2 linked regions of the Variovorax paradoxus genome follow. The protein of the gene in region 1 interacts with the protein of each later gene in a pairwise test. Links are inferred from orthologs where the notes say so. Each region holds a gene or a part of one and is shown in the gene's direction. Other genes may lie near its edges.

Region 1 (8,451 bases):
TGGTACACGCAAGGCTGGAAAGACAAGCTCTTCGCCGGCTTCACCAACAGCGCCACGATGAACGGCGACAAGGTCACGACCATGACCTACCTGTGGACGCTGGCCATGCAGCACAGCGGCATCTGGGTCAGCATGGGCATCCTGCCGACCAACAACAAGGCGGCCACGCGCGACGCGATGAACTACGTCGGCGGCTACGGCGGCCTGCTCACGCAATCGCCTTCGGACGCGAGCCCCGCCGAGATGCCGAAGGGCGACCTCGAGACCGCACGCGCCTTCGGCGAGCGCATCGGCACGGTGGCAAGATCGCGCGCATAACGCCCCACCGAACTTCGCCCATAAGGACCTCACGATGACCGACACCATCCCCGAAATCCAATTGCTGCGACCCCACGACAAGGACCTGGGCGGTGGCTTCAACGTGCGCCGCGTGCTGCCGGCGGCGCAGCGCCGCTCGGTCGGGCCCTTCGTGTTCTTCGACCACTTCGGTCCGGCCACCGAGCAGCCCGGCAACGCGCACGACGTGCGACCGCATCCGCACATTGGCCTGTCGACGGTCACCTACCTGTTCGACGGCGCGATGATGCACCGCGACAGCCTCGGCAGCGTGCAGGAAATCCTGCCGGGCGCCATCAACTGGATGACCGCGGGGCGCGGCATCGTGCACTCCGAGCGCAAGCCCGAGCGCCTGCTGGCCGACACCTACGTGAACCACGGCCTGCAGCTGTGGGCCGCGCTGCCGCAGGCCCATGAAGAGGTCGAGCCCAGCTTCGAGCACACGCCGGCAGAGGCGATTCCCGAGCTCACGGTGCAGGGCGTGCCGGTGCGCGTGCTGGTGGGCGAGGCCTTCGGCGTGCGCTCGCCGGTGAAGACGCTGGCGCAGACGGTCTACCTGGACATCGCGCTGCCGGCCGGCGGCCGTTTCGAGCTGCCCGCGCTGGCGCCCGAACTGGCGGTTTACATGGTCGATGCCGATGCGCAGGTGAACGGCGAGCCGGCGCCCGCCCACACGATGGCGGTGCTGCCCGACGGGCAGGGCGCGGTGTTCACGGCCGACACGGCAGTGCGCCTCATGGTGATCGGCGGCGAGCCGCTCGATGGCCCGCGCTACATCACCTGGAATTTCGTTTCGAGCCGGCGCGAACGCATTCTCGAGGCCGGCGGCGACTGGGCCGCGCAGCGCATGGGCCAGGTGCCTGGCGAGACCGAGTTCATTCCCCTGCCGGGCAAGCCCTTCGGCGTGCGCGAACCCGACGTCGGCACTACGCCGGTCTGAGCCTGCGCGCCTTGTTTATTGCTTGATGCCGATGTCCGGGTCTTCCGAGGCCCGGGCGCTGGCGTCGGAGGCGCGCGCACTGAGGTCGGGTGCCAGGGCCCGGCGTCCGTCGAACACGAAGCAGTCGCCGTGGTAGTGCGCGCCGCCGACGTCCTCGAAGTACTTGAGGATGCCGCCTTCGAGCTGCAGCACGTGTTCCACGCCTTCCTCGCGCATGAGGATGGCGGCCTTCTCGCAGCGGATGCCTCCGGTGCAGAAGCTCACCACGGTCTTGCCTTCGAAGTCGGCGCGGTGCGCCTTCAGTGCGGGCGGGAATTCGGTGAACTTGGTGATGCGCCAGTCGATCGCGCCGTCGAAGGTGCCTTCGTCGACCTCGAAGTCGTTGCGCGTGTCGAGCATCACGATCTCGCGGCCTTCGTCGTCGTGGCCCTGGTCGAGCCAGCGCTTGAGCGTGGGCGCGTCCACGCCGGGCGCACGGCCGGCGGCGGGCTGGATCGCGGGGTGGTCCATGCGGATGATCTCGCGCTTGAGCTTCACCAGCATGCGCCGGAAGGGCTGCGTGGCCGACCAGCTTTCCTTGGTTTCGAGGTCGGCAAAGCGCGCATCGGCACGCAGGTCGGCCAGGAAGGCGTGGATGGCCTGCGCCGTGCCTGCCAGAAACAGGTTGATACCTTCGGGCGCCAGCAGGATGGTGCCCATGAGGCCCAGGGCCTGCGCGCGGTCGCGCAGGGTCTCACGCAGCACGGGGCTGTCGTTGATGCCCACGAACTTGTAGGCGGCGATATTCAAAATCTCTTGCACGGGGCGGGATTGTAGGGATCACCGCACCACATCGTGGGGTGGCGCTTCCTACAATCGACGGATGTTTGTTCACCTGCGTCTGCACACCGAGTTTTCCGTCGTCGATGGCACGAATCGAATCGACGAAGTCATCAAGGCCGCCGCTGCCGACAAGCAGCCCGCATTGGCCATCACCGACCTGAACAACCTGTTCGGGGCGGTCAAGTTCTACAAGCAGGGCCGGGGCAAGGGCGTCAAGCCCGTCATCGGCGCTGAAATCTTCATCGACGGGCTGGGCAAGGAGCCCGGCGCGTTGACCCGCCTCATCCTGCTGGTGCAGAGCACCGAGGGCTACCTCAACCTGTCGGAGCTGCTGGCCCGCGCCTGGACGCAGAACGTGAGCCGCGGCCAGTCGCAGGCGGCCTGCAAGCTCGAATGGCTGCAGGAGCTGCAGGGCGGCCTGATCGCGCTGTCGGGTGCACAGGCCGGGCCGCTGGGCCAGCCGCTGCTGCAAGGCCAGGAAGAGCGCGCCGCCGAGCTGGCGCTGCAGCTCGCGGGCATGTTCCCGCACCGCTTCTACATCGAGCTGCAACGCGCCGGCCGCCCCGAAGACGAGCCGCACGTGATTGCCGCGGTGAAGCTCGCGGCCCGCCTGAAGCTGCCGGTGGTCGCCACGCACCCAGTGCAGTTCGCCGAACGCCAGGACTACGAAGCGCACGAGGCGCGCGTGTGCATTTCCGAAGGCGAAATTCTGGGCAACCCGCGCCGCGTGCGCAAGTTCACCGAAGAGCAGTACTTCAAGTCGAGCGCCGAGATGCAGGCGCTGTTCGCTGACGTGCCGAGCGCGCTGGCCAACACGGTCGAGATCGCCAAGCGCTGCAACCTCACGCTGGTGCTCGGCAAGCCGCAGCTGCCCGACTTTCCGACGCCCTTCATCGCCGAAGGCGTGCGCATGCCGATCGACGAGTTCTTCCGCCAGGAATCGTTCGAGGGCCTCGAGGTGCGGCTGAAGCACCTGTACCCCGACGAAGCCAAGCGCGAGGCCGAACGGCCGCGTTACGTGGAACGCCTCGAGTTCGAGATCAACACGATCCTGAACATGGGCTTCCCCGGCTACTTCCTGATCGTGGGCGACTTCATCAAGTGGGCCAAGGAAAACGGCTGCCCCGTGGGCCCGGGCCGGGGCTCGGGTGCGGGCTCGCTTGTGGCCTACGCGCTGAAGATCACCGACCTCGATCCGCTCGAATACAAGCTGCTGTTCGAACGTTTCCTGAACCCCGAACGCGTCTCGATGCCCGACTTCGACATCGACTTCTGCCAGGGCAACCGGGACCGCGTGATCGACTACGTGAAGGACAAGTACGGCCGCAACGCCGTGAGCCAGATCGCCACCTTCGGCACCATGGCCGCGCGCGCGGCCATCCGCGACGTGGGCCGCGTGCTCGACATGAGCTACATGTTCTGCGACGGCATCAGCAAGCTGATTCCGAACAAGCCGGGCATGTCGGTCACGCTGCAATATCCGCCCGCGACCAAGATCGAAGGCGACAAGAACAACTACGCCATCGAGATGGAGCCGCAGCTCGCGGAGCGCATCGAGAAGGAAGAAGAAGTCCGCATGCTGGTCGAGCTCGCGCAGAAGCTCGAAGGCATGACCCGCAACATCGGCATGCACGCCGGCGGCGTGCTCATTGCACCGGGCAAGCTCACCGACTTCTGCCCGCTGTACCAGCAGCCCGGCAGCGAATCGGCCGTGAGCCAGTACGACAAGGACGACGTCGAAGCCATCGGCCTCGTGAAGTTCGACTTTTTGGGTCTTGCGACGCTCACCATCCTGGAGATTGCGCGCGAGTTCATCATGAAGCGCCACAAGGGCCAGGAGAACTTCGCGTTCGAGAACATCCCGCTGAACGACGGGCCGACCTACCGCCTGTTCTCCGACGGCAAGACCGAGGCGGTGTTCCAGTTCGAATCGCGCGGCATGCAGGGCATGCTGAAGGACGCGCGGCCCACGCGCCTGGAAGACCTGATCGCGCTGAACGCGCTGTACCGCCCGGGCCCGATGGACCTGATTCCCAGTTTCGTGGCGCGCAAGCACGGCCGCGAAGACGTGGAGTACCCGCACCCGGCCGTGGCCGAGATGCTCTCCGAGACCTACGGGATCATGGTCTACCAGGAGCAGGTGATGCAGACCGCGCAGATCCTGGGCGGCTACTCGCTCGGCGGCGCCGACTTGCTGCGCCGCGCGATGGGCAAGAAGAAGCTCGAGGAAATGGCCGAGCACCGCGAGAAGTTCCGCGCGGGCGCGCTGGCCACGCACGGCATCGTGCAGGACAAGGCCGACGAAATCTTCGACTTGATGGAGAAGTTCGCGGGCTACGGCTTCAACAAGTCGCACGCCGCCGCCTACTCGCTGCTGGCGTACCACACGGGCTGGCTCAAGGTCCACTACACGGCCGAGTTCTTCTGCGCGAATATGACCGTGGAAATGGACGACACGGACAAGCTCAAGCTCTTGTTCGAAGACGCCCAGAAGAACTTCAACATCACCTTCGAGCCGCCGGACGTGAACCGCGGCAACTACCGTTTCGAGCCGGTCACCAACAAGATCATCCGCTACGGCCTGGGCGCCGTGAAGGGCACGGGCCAGCTCGCGGTCGAGGCCGTGGTGCGTGCGCGCGAAGAGGGCGGGCCGTTCAAGAGCCTGTACGACTTCTGCGTGCGCATCGACCGCCAGCGCATCAACAAGCGCACGGTCGAAGCACTCATCAAGGCCGGCGCGTTCGACGCGATTCAGCAGAACCGCGCATCGCTCATTGCCTCGGTCGACCGCGCCTTCGAGTTCGCCAACGCCACGGCGGCCAATGCGTCGCAGGTCGACATCTTCGGCGACTGCGAACACGGCTCGGCCACGCAGGAGCCCGACTTGGTCGACGCCACGCCCTGGGGCGTGAAAGAGCGCCTGACCTTCGAGAAGACGGCCGTCGGCTTCTACCTCTCGGGCCACCTGTTCGACGAGGTGGCGCACGAGGTGCGGCGCTTCTGCAAGCGCGAGATCGGCGACCTGCTCGACAGCCGCGACCCGCAGGTCATTGCCGGCATCGTGAGCGACTTCCGCGTGATCAACGGCCAGCGCGGCCGGCTGGCGATCTTCAAGCTCGACGACAAGTCGGAGTCGATCGACGCCACGGCCGACGAAGCGCTCATCAACGCCAACCGCAACACGCTGAAGGACGACGAGCTCGTCATCGTGAGCGGCAAGCTGCAGCCCGCGCGCGGTGGCTTCGAGGCGCGATTCCAGGTGCAGCAGGTGTGGGACTTGGCCTCGGCGCGCTGCCGCTTCGGCAAGTTCCTGCGCGTGGCAGTCAACGGCAAGGTGCCCGAGATCGCGCGCCTCCTGAAAGACTTTCCGGCGCGCACCGAGCAGACCGAGGTCGGCGATCTGGTGCACGGCCTGCCCGTGCGCCTGTCGATGGCGCGGGGCGGGGCGCAGGTCGAGTTGCAACTGGGCGAGCGCGCCAAGTTCTTCCCGACCGATGCGGCGCTTGCGAGCTGGACCGCGCAGGCCGAAGCGGGCAAGGCACAGGTCATCTACGATTGATCGGACCGCGCGAGCCTGGGGAACCCCCAGGCCTGTGCGCGGTCCATCTGTTGTTGCAACCTGGCCTTGGGCCACTCACAGGAGAAACGACCGCATGCATTTCAAGAAGATCCTCAAGACCACCGCGTTGACGTTCGGCGTGGCGCTGCCCATCGCCGCGGCCTGGGCCCAGTACGCCGGCCCGACGTCGGTGCCGAACCTGACGGTCAAGCAGTTGCTCGAAACCGGCCAAGACGACCAGCACGCCACGGTGCGCGGCTTCATCGTCTCGCACGACGGCGGCGAGCACTACACCTTTGCCGACGACACGGGCCGCATCAAGGTCGAGATCGACGCCAAGTACTTCCCTCCGGGCGTGAAGATCGACGACAAGGTGCGCGTCGAGCTCAGCGGCGAGTTCGACAAGGACCGGCTCACCGGCAAGACCGAACTCGACGTGAAGCGCGTCATCAGCGTCCTGCGCTGACCCCGGCCTTTGCGATGGCCTGCTCGACCTGGTCGAGCACGGCCTCGGGGGCGTGCAGCCAGTCCTTGGCCAGCACCTGCATCACCTGCCAGCCGAAAGCATCGAGGATGCGGGGGCGCGACACATAGCGCTCCAGCACGTTGTGGCGGTGGCCGTCCTGCGCCGCACCGTCCACCAGAATGCCCAGCGCATAGTGCCCCTGGCCCGATGCGCGCACCGCGAGGTCGCAGCGAAAACGCGACTGCCCCACCTGTTCGTCCACCGCATGGCCGCGTGCGCGCAGCGCCTGCGCGATCTGCGCCGTGACGTCGTCCGTGCGCGCCTGCCGCGCCACGTGGCCGCGCGCGAGCGGGTTCATGCCTTCGAGCACGCGCCGCGCCGTGTCCTCGTCGCCGCGTGACAGGCACTCGGCATAGCGCAGGAAGTTCTTCAGCGCGGCCGCGCCCTCGTTGTGGTCGTTGGTGATCGCCTCGTGGCGGATGGTCGAGACCACCGCCATGTGGTGCTTGGCGCGGCTGAAGATCACGTTCAGCCGCTTCTCGCCGCCGCGCTGGTTGATGGGGCCGAAGTTCATCAGCATGCGGCCCTCGGGGTTGGGGCCGTAGCAGATGCTGAGGATGATGATGTCGCGCTCGTCGCCCTGCACGTTCTCCAGGTTCTTGATGAAGAGGCCGCAGAACTGGTCGTCTTCCTCGCGCACGTACTCGGCCTCGAGCCGTGCCGCAAAGTCGGCATCGACCGCGCCGAGCGCGTTCAGCTCTTCCTCGATCTCGCCCTGCTGCGCTTCGGAGAACGCAACGATGCCCAGGCTGCGCCCGGTCTCGCGCTTCAGCAACTCGCGCACCAGCTGCGCGATGTGGCGCGCCTCGCCGTCGTTGATGCGGTTCTCGTACACGGCGTCGGCCACGCGGTGGAAGCTGATGGCGCGCGAGAGCAGGGCGTCGACCTGCGCCTTCACGGACTCGTCGGTCGGGCTGCGCGACTGCACCACGATCTCGCCGCGCTCGGGCGCGGGCAGGCTGCGATCGGGAATGGTGTACAGGTTGCCCGCGTAGAAGGCCGCGTTCGAAAAACCGATGAGCGACTCGTAGCGGCTGCGGTAGTGCCAGGCCAGCAGCGTGGCCGGCAGGTTGCGCGCACCCTGGTTCAAGAGGCTGTCGGCATCGAGCACGACGGCGATGCGTTCGGCTTCTTCGCCGTTCTCTGCATCGTCGCCTTCCACGGTGACGGTGTCTTCCTCGGCGTCGCGGGCTGACGAGAAGAAGCTGGTCGGCGGCAACTGCATCTCGTCGCCCACCACGATGATCTGCGGCGCGCGGTACAGCGCGGGCACGGCTTCTTCCACTGGAATCTGGCTGGCCTCGTCGAAGATCACCACGTCGAACAGGTCGGCCGCGAGCGGCAGCGTGTCGGACACCGACAGCGGGCTCATGAGCCAGATCGGTTTCATGTCGCGCACCACGCGGCCGGTGTCACCGCTGGCGAGTTCGCGGATCGCCTTGTAGCGCATGGTCTTGCCGAACTCGTGCTCGAGCTCGCGGCGGCCCGCGTTGTAGCTCTTCTTGAAGACCTTGCCGTCGGCGTCGAGCTGGCTGGCGGGCAGGGCGCTCTTCTGCACATGGTCGCGGAAGCGCTGGCGCACCGCGGCGGCGAGCGTGCGTGCGTTGCGTTCGAGCAGCTTGCGTTCGCCTTCGCCCAGGCGCTGTGCATGGCGCGCGAGCGTGGCGCCGTCGAAGCGCGGCAGCCAGCGCTCGGTGCGGTAGACGCGCTCCAGCCCTTCGCGCGCGACGGCGTACTCGATCGCCTCGGGCGGCAGCGGCAGCGTGCGCAGCGCGGCGGCCACGGCCGGGTCGGCATCGGCCAGTTCCTGCAACGGCTGCAGCACCGACGGCAGCGCATCGGCCTGGTCGCGCAGCGTGCGTGCCAGCGCGTCGAGCGCGTCCAGTGGCTGCGCGCCGGCGTCGTGCAGCAGGTCGTGCCAGAGGGCGTCGAGCGTGTCGACGCGCGGTGCGGCGGCGACCAGCTGTTCGACGCTGCGGCGGGCCGCGTCGGTGCGCAGGTGGGCGTGGAACGCCGCGCGCAGGCCGGCGCCGGCGTCGATGCCGCGCATGGCCTGCAACTGCTGCGCGAAGGCATCGGCATCGGTGCAGCCGTAGTCGGCTTCGATGCGCGCCGCCTGTTGGTCGAGCGCGGTGCGCGCGGCCTGTTCGGCGCGCAGGTCTTCGAGGATCTGGCTGGGCTGCGGACGCACGGCATGCGCGGCGAAGTCGTAGCGGCGCTTGAGTTCGCCCGACAGGCGCCACCACGAGGGCTGCAGCCAGCGCAGCA
Region 2 (3,982 bases), 990 kb from region 1 along the record:
CGGCTGGTGCGGCGCGCATCCGCGTCACCTTCACGGTCGATGCCGACGGCCTGCTGAGCGTGAGCGCCAAGGAGCAGGGCAGCGGTGTCGAAGCCAGCGTGGCGGTCAAGCCCTCGTACGGCCTGTCGGACGACCAGATCGCGACCATGCTGCAGGAGAGCTTCTCCACCGCCCAGCAGGACATGCAGGCCCGCGCGCTGGTCGAATCGCGCGTCGATGCCGACCGCATGCTGCTGGCCACGCAAAGCGCGCTCGATGCCGACGGCGACCTGCTGAGTGCCGACGAGCGCGCCGCCATCGACGCCTCGATGGCACAGCTGCGCGAAACCGCCAAGAGCAGCAACGAAGCCGCCGCCATCGAAGCCGCCACGAAGACGCTGGCCAACGACACCGAAGCCTTTGCCGCCCAGCGCATGAACGCGGGCATTGCACGCGCGCTTGCAGGCCGCAAGGTCGAATCCCTGTAGACAGAACAATTTCATGCCCACGATCAAGATCTATCCGCATCCCGAGTACTGCCCGCAAGGCGCCGAGATCACCGCGCCCGCCGGCACCTCGATCTGCGAGGCCTTGCTCGACAACGACATCAACATCGAGCACGCCTGCGAGATGAGCTGCGCCTGCACCACCTGCCACGTGATCGTGCGCGCGGGCCTCGATTCGTTGAACGAAGCCGAGGAAGGCGAAGAAGACCTGCTCGACCGTGCCTGGGGCCTCGAGCCGCAGTCGCGCCTGAGCTGCCAGACCATCCTGGCGCAGGACAATGTGACGATCGAGATTCCCAAGTACACGATCAACCACGCCAAGGAAAACCACTGATGAGCGCAGCGCCGGGCCGCCCCAAGCAAGCTCGCACCCCCTCGGGGGGCGGCGAGGACACGAAGTGCCGAGACTGGGGGCACGCATGAGTCGTCAGATCGTTCTTGATACGGAAACCACGGGCCTGTCTGCGGAGAACGGCGACCGCGTCATCGAGCTGGGCTGCGTGGAGCTGTTTGCGCGCAAGCTCACCGGCAACGACCTGCACATCTACTTCAACCCGGAGCGCGAGAGCCACGAGGACGCGCTCAAGGTCCACGGCCTGACCACCGACTTCCTGCGCGACAAGCCGAAGTTCGCCACGCTGGCCAAGGACATCGTCGAGTACCTGCGCGGCGCCGAGCTGATCATCCACAACGCGGCCTTCGACGTCGGCTTTCTCAACAAGGAATTCGAGCGCGCCGGCCTGCCGCCGCTCAAGACCTTCGTGAGCGAAGTGACCGACACGCTGGCCATGGCCAAGCTGGTCTACCCCGGCAAGCGCAACTCGCTCGACGCCTTGTGCGACCGCTTCGGTGTCGACCGCTCGAACCGCACCTTCCACGGCGCCAAGCTCGACGCGCAGCTGCTTGCCGACGTGTACATCAATCTCACGCGCGGGCAGGATGCGCTGCTGATCGATGTGGCCTCGAACGAGCCTGCCCAAGGCATGACGGTCGTGGCGGTCGACCTGAGCCAGTTCGAACTGCCGGTGATCGCGGCTGCCGAGCATGAACTCGCCGCGCACGAGGCGGTGTTGTCGCAACTCGACAAATCCAGCGGTGGAAAAACGGTGTTCCGCCAAAACGCCTGAAAAGCTGTGGCATAATCTGAGGCTTCGCACAGCGCGATACGTGTTCAAGACACTGAACTCAAAAGCAGTGTCTCAGGGCGGTTAGCTCAGGGGTAGAGCACAGCATTCACACTGCTGGGGTCGGAGGTTCGAAACCTCCACCGCCCACCAATCAGACCTACGACAAACGGCACCTTCGGGTGCCGTTTTCGTTTGTCCTGCGCAATCCCAGTGCAATTCAAGGCGGGCCTGCCGCGCGGCCAGCGCACTCCGGTGCGCTCAGAAGGAGTGGCCTTCGCGGTTGCGCCGCAGGTCGGCCTCCACCATCATCGTGCACAGTTCCTCCAGCGTCGTGCGGGGCTCCCAGCCCAGCGTCTTCCTGGCATGCGACGCATCGCCGATGAGCAGTTCCACTTCCGCCGGGCGATAGAACTTCGGATCGATCTTCACGAGGACCTTGCCGGTCTTGCGGTCGACGGCAATTTCCTCCTGGGCCGTCCCTTCGAACCGGAGTTCGCAGCCCGTGGCCCTGAACGCCATGTCGACGAACTCCCGCACGGTTTCCGTGCGGTGGGTGGCGAGCACGTAGTTGTCGGGTTTGTCGGCCTGCAGCATGCGCCACATGCCGTCGACGTACTCCTTCGCATAGCCCCAGTCGCGCTTGGCGTCCAGATTGCCCAGCGCGAGCACGTCGAGCCTGCCGAGCCTGATCTTCGCCGCTGCGTCGGTGATCTTGCGCGTCACGAATTCGCGGCCGCGCAACGGGCTCTCGTGATTGAAGAGGATGCCGCAGCAACCGAAGATGCCGTAGCTCTCACGGTAGTTCATCGTCATCCAGTGGGCGAAGAGCTTGGAGACGCCGTACGGGCTGCGCGGGTAGAAGGGCGTGTCTTCCTTCTGCGGAACGGCTTGGACCTTGCCGAACATCTCCGACGTCGAGGCCTGGTAGTACTTGATCTTGCGGTTCGTCAGGCGAATCGCTTCGAGCAGGTGAAGGGTGCCCAGGCCGTTGATGTTCGTGGTGGCTTCGGGCTGGTTGAAGCTCGCGCCCACGAAGCTCTGCGCCGCCAGGTTGTAGATCTCGTCGGGCTCCGTATCCCTGATCAGCGTGAGCGAACTGCCCAGGTCCGTCAGGTCGTACTCCACCAGATGAAGCTCCGGATGGTCCTGGATGCCGAGCGACTCGATGCGCCAGAAGTTCACCGAACTGGTTCGGCGAAAGGTCCCGTAGACGGTGTAGCCCTTGCCCAGCAGCAGCTCGGCCAGGTACGCCCCGTCTTGTCCGGTTATGCCAGTGACGACAGCACGTTTTTTCATGGCTTCAGTCAGGTGAGGTGAGATGAGATGAGGGACGGCTCAGGCCGGCGCATCGACGCCGCGTTCGACCGCAAGCGGTACAGCCGATGACATCGCGAGCGCCTCGCGCTTCTCGGCCGCAGGGCAGCGGCCATACGTGTCGTCGAAGCGCACGATGTCGTCTTCGCCGAGGTAGCTGCCGGTCTGCACCTCGATCACCTCCAGCAGGGTCTTGCCGGGGTTTTCGAGCCGGTGGATGGTGCCCGAGGGCAGGTAGATCGACTCGTTCTCCCGCACCAGCAGCACTTCGCTGCCGCGCGTGGCCTTGGCCGTGCCCTTGACGACGATCCAGTGCTCGGCGCGGTGGTGGTGCATCTGCAGCGACAGCTTGCCGCCGGGCTTGACGGTCAGGTGCTTCACCTGGAAGCGCTCGCCCGTGTCGATGCTGTCGTAGGCGCCCCAGGGCCGCACCACGCGGCGATGCTCGGTGGCTTCGACCGTGCCTTCGCGTGCCAGCATGCGCACCACCTCGGCCACCTGTTCGGCGCAGTCCGCACCTGCGACCAGCACCGCGTCCGGCGTGTCCACGATGATCAGGTCCTCGGTGCCGAGCGCCACCACCGGCCGATGCGGCGCGTGGACAAAGGTGTTGCGCGAGTTCAGCACGCTTCCCGCGCCGCTCACGCGGTTGCCCGCCTCGTCGGCCGGGTGCAGTTGGGCCACCGCGTTCCAGCTGCCCACGTCGCTCCAGGCGCCCTCGAAGCGCACCACCGCGACGTCGGCGTGCTTCTCGAGCACCGCGTAGTCGATGCTCTCGCTGCGGCAGCCTTCGAAGGCTTCGGGGTCCAGGCGCACGAAGCTGCCGTCGACCGACACCGCGGCGGTCGCGCGTTCGCAGGTGGCGAGGATGTCGGGCGCATGTGTGCGCAGTGCCTCGACCAGCGTGCGGGCCTGGACCAGGAAGATGCCCGCGTTCCAGCAGTAGTTGCCCTGCAGGATCAGCGTTGCGGCCACCGCCGCCGTCGGCTTTTCGACGAAGCGCGCCACGGCGTGGCTGGCGCCATGGCCCGTGGCCCCGGCCGCCTCGATGTACCC

The links. Proteins that work in one complex are often made in the same cells at the same time.
Region 2: the proteins of dnaE (region 1) and dnaQ interact in binary tests that used the Escherichia coli proteins (3 or more experiments, as listed by UniProt). The link is inferred for Variovorax paradoxus from one-to-one orthologs.

Annotation. Positions count from the first base shown.
Region 1 is NZ_CP045644.1:5,735,892-5,744,342, reverse strand. What follows is about bases 1,778-5,857. They hold dnaE (DNA polymerase III subunit alpha), read left to right. Parts: upstream 1,778-2,138; coding sequence 2,139-5,657; downstream 5,658-5,857. Other genes in these bases: GFK26_RS26510 (YgiW/YdeI family stress tolerance OB fold protein), read left to right, coding at 5,752-5,857; GFK26_RS26520 (sulfurtransferase), read right to left, coding at 1,778-2,077. In the rest of the region: GFK26_RS26530 (flavodoxin family protein), read left to right, coding at 1-318; GFK26_RS26525 (pirin family protein), read left to right, coding at 353-1,276; more of GFK26_RS26520, read right to left, coding at 1,292-1,777; more of GFK26_RS26510, read left to right, coding at 5,858-6,123; GFK26_RS26505 (AAA domain-containing protein), read right to left, coding at 6,107-8,451. UniProt on the Escherichia coli protein: DNA polymerase III is a complex, multichain enzyme responsible for most of the replicative synthesis in bacteria. This DNA polymerase also exhibits 3' to 5' exonuclease activity. The alpha chain is the DNA polymerase catalytic subunit.
Region 2 is NZ_CP045644.1:4,752,662-4,756,643, forward strand. Bases 1-2,758 are described here. They hold dnaQ (DNA polymerase III subunit epsilon), read left to right. Parts: upstream 1-904; coding sequence 905-1,612; downstream 1,613-2,758. Other genes in these bases: hscA (Fe-S protein assembly chaperone HscA), read left to right, coding at 1-467; fdx (ISC system 2Fe-2S type ferredoxin), read left to right, coding at 481-819; gmd (GDP-mannose 4,6-dehydratase), read right to left, coding at 1,871-2,758. In the rest of the region: more of gmd, read right to left, coding at 2,759-2,908; GFK26_RS21965 (mannose-1-phosphate guanylyltransferase/mannose-6-phosphate isomerase), read right to left, coding at 2,948-3,982. UniProt on the Escherichia coli protein: DNA polymerase III is a complex, multichain enzyme responsible for most of the replicative synthesis in bacteria. The epsilon subunit contain the editing function and is a proofreading 3'-5' exonuclease.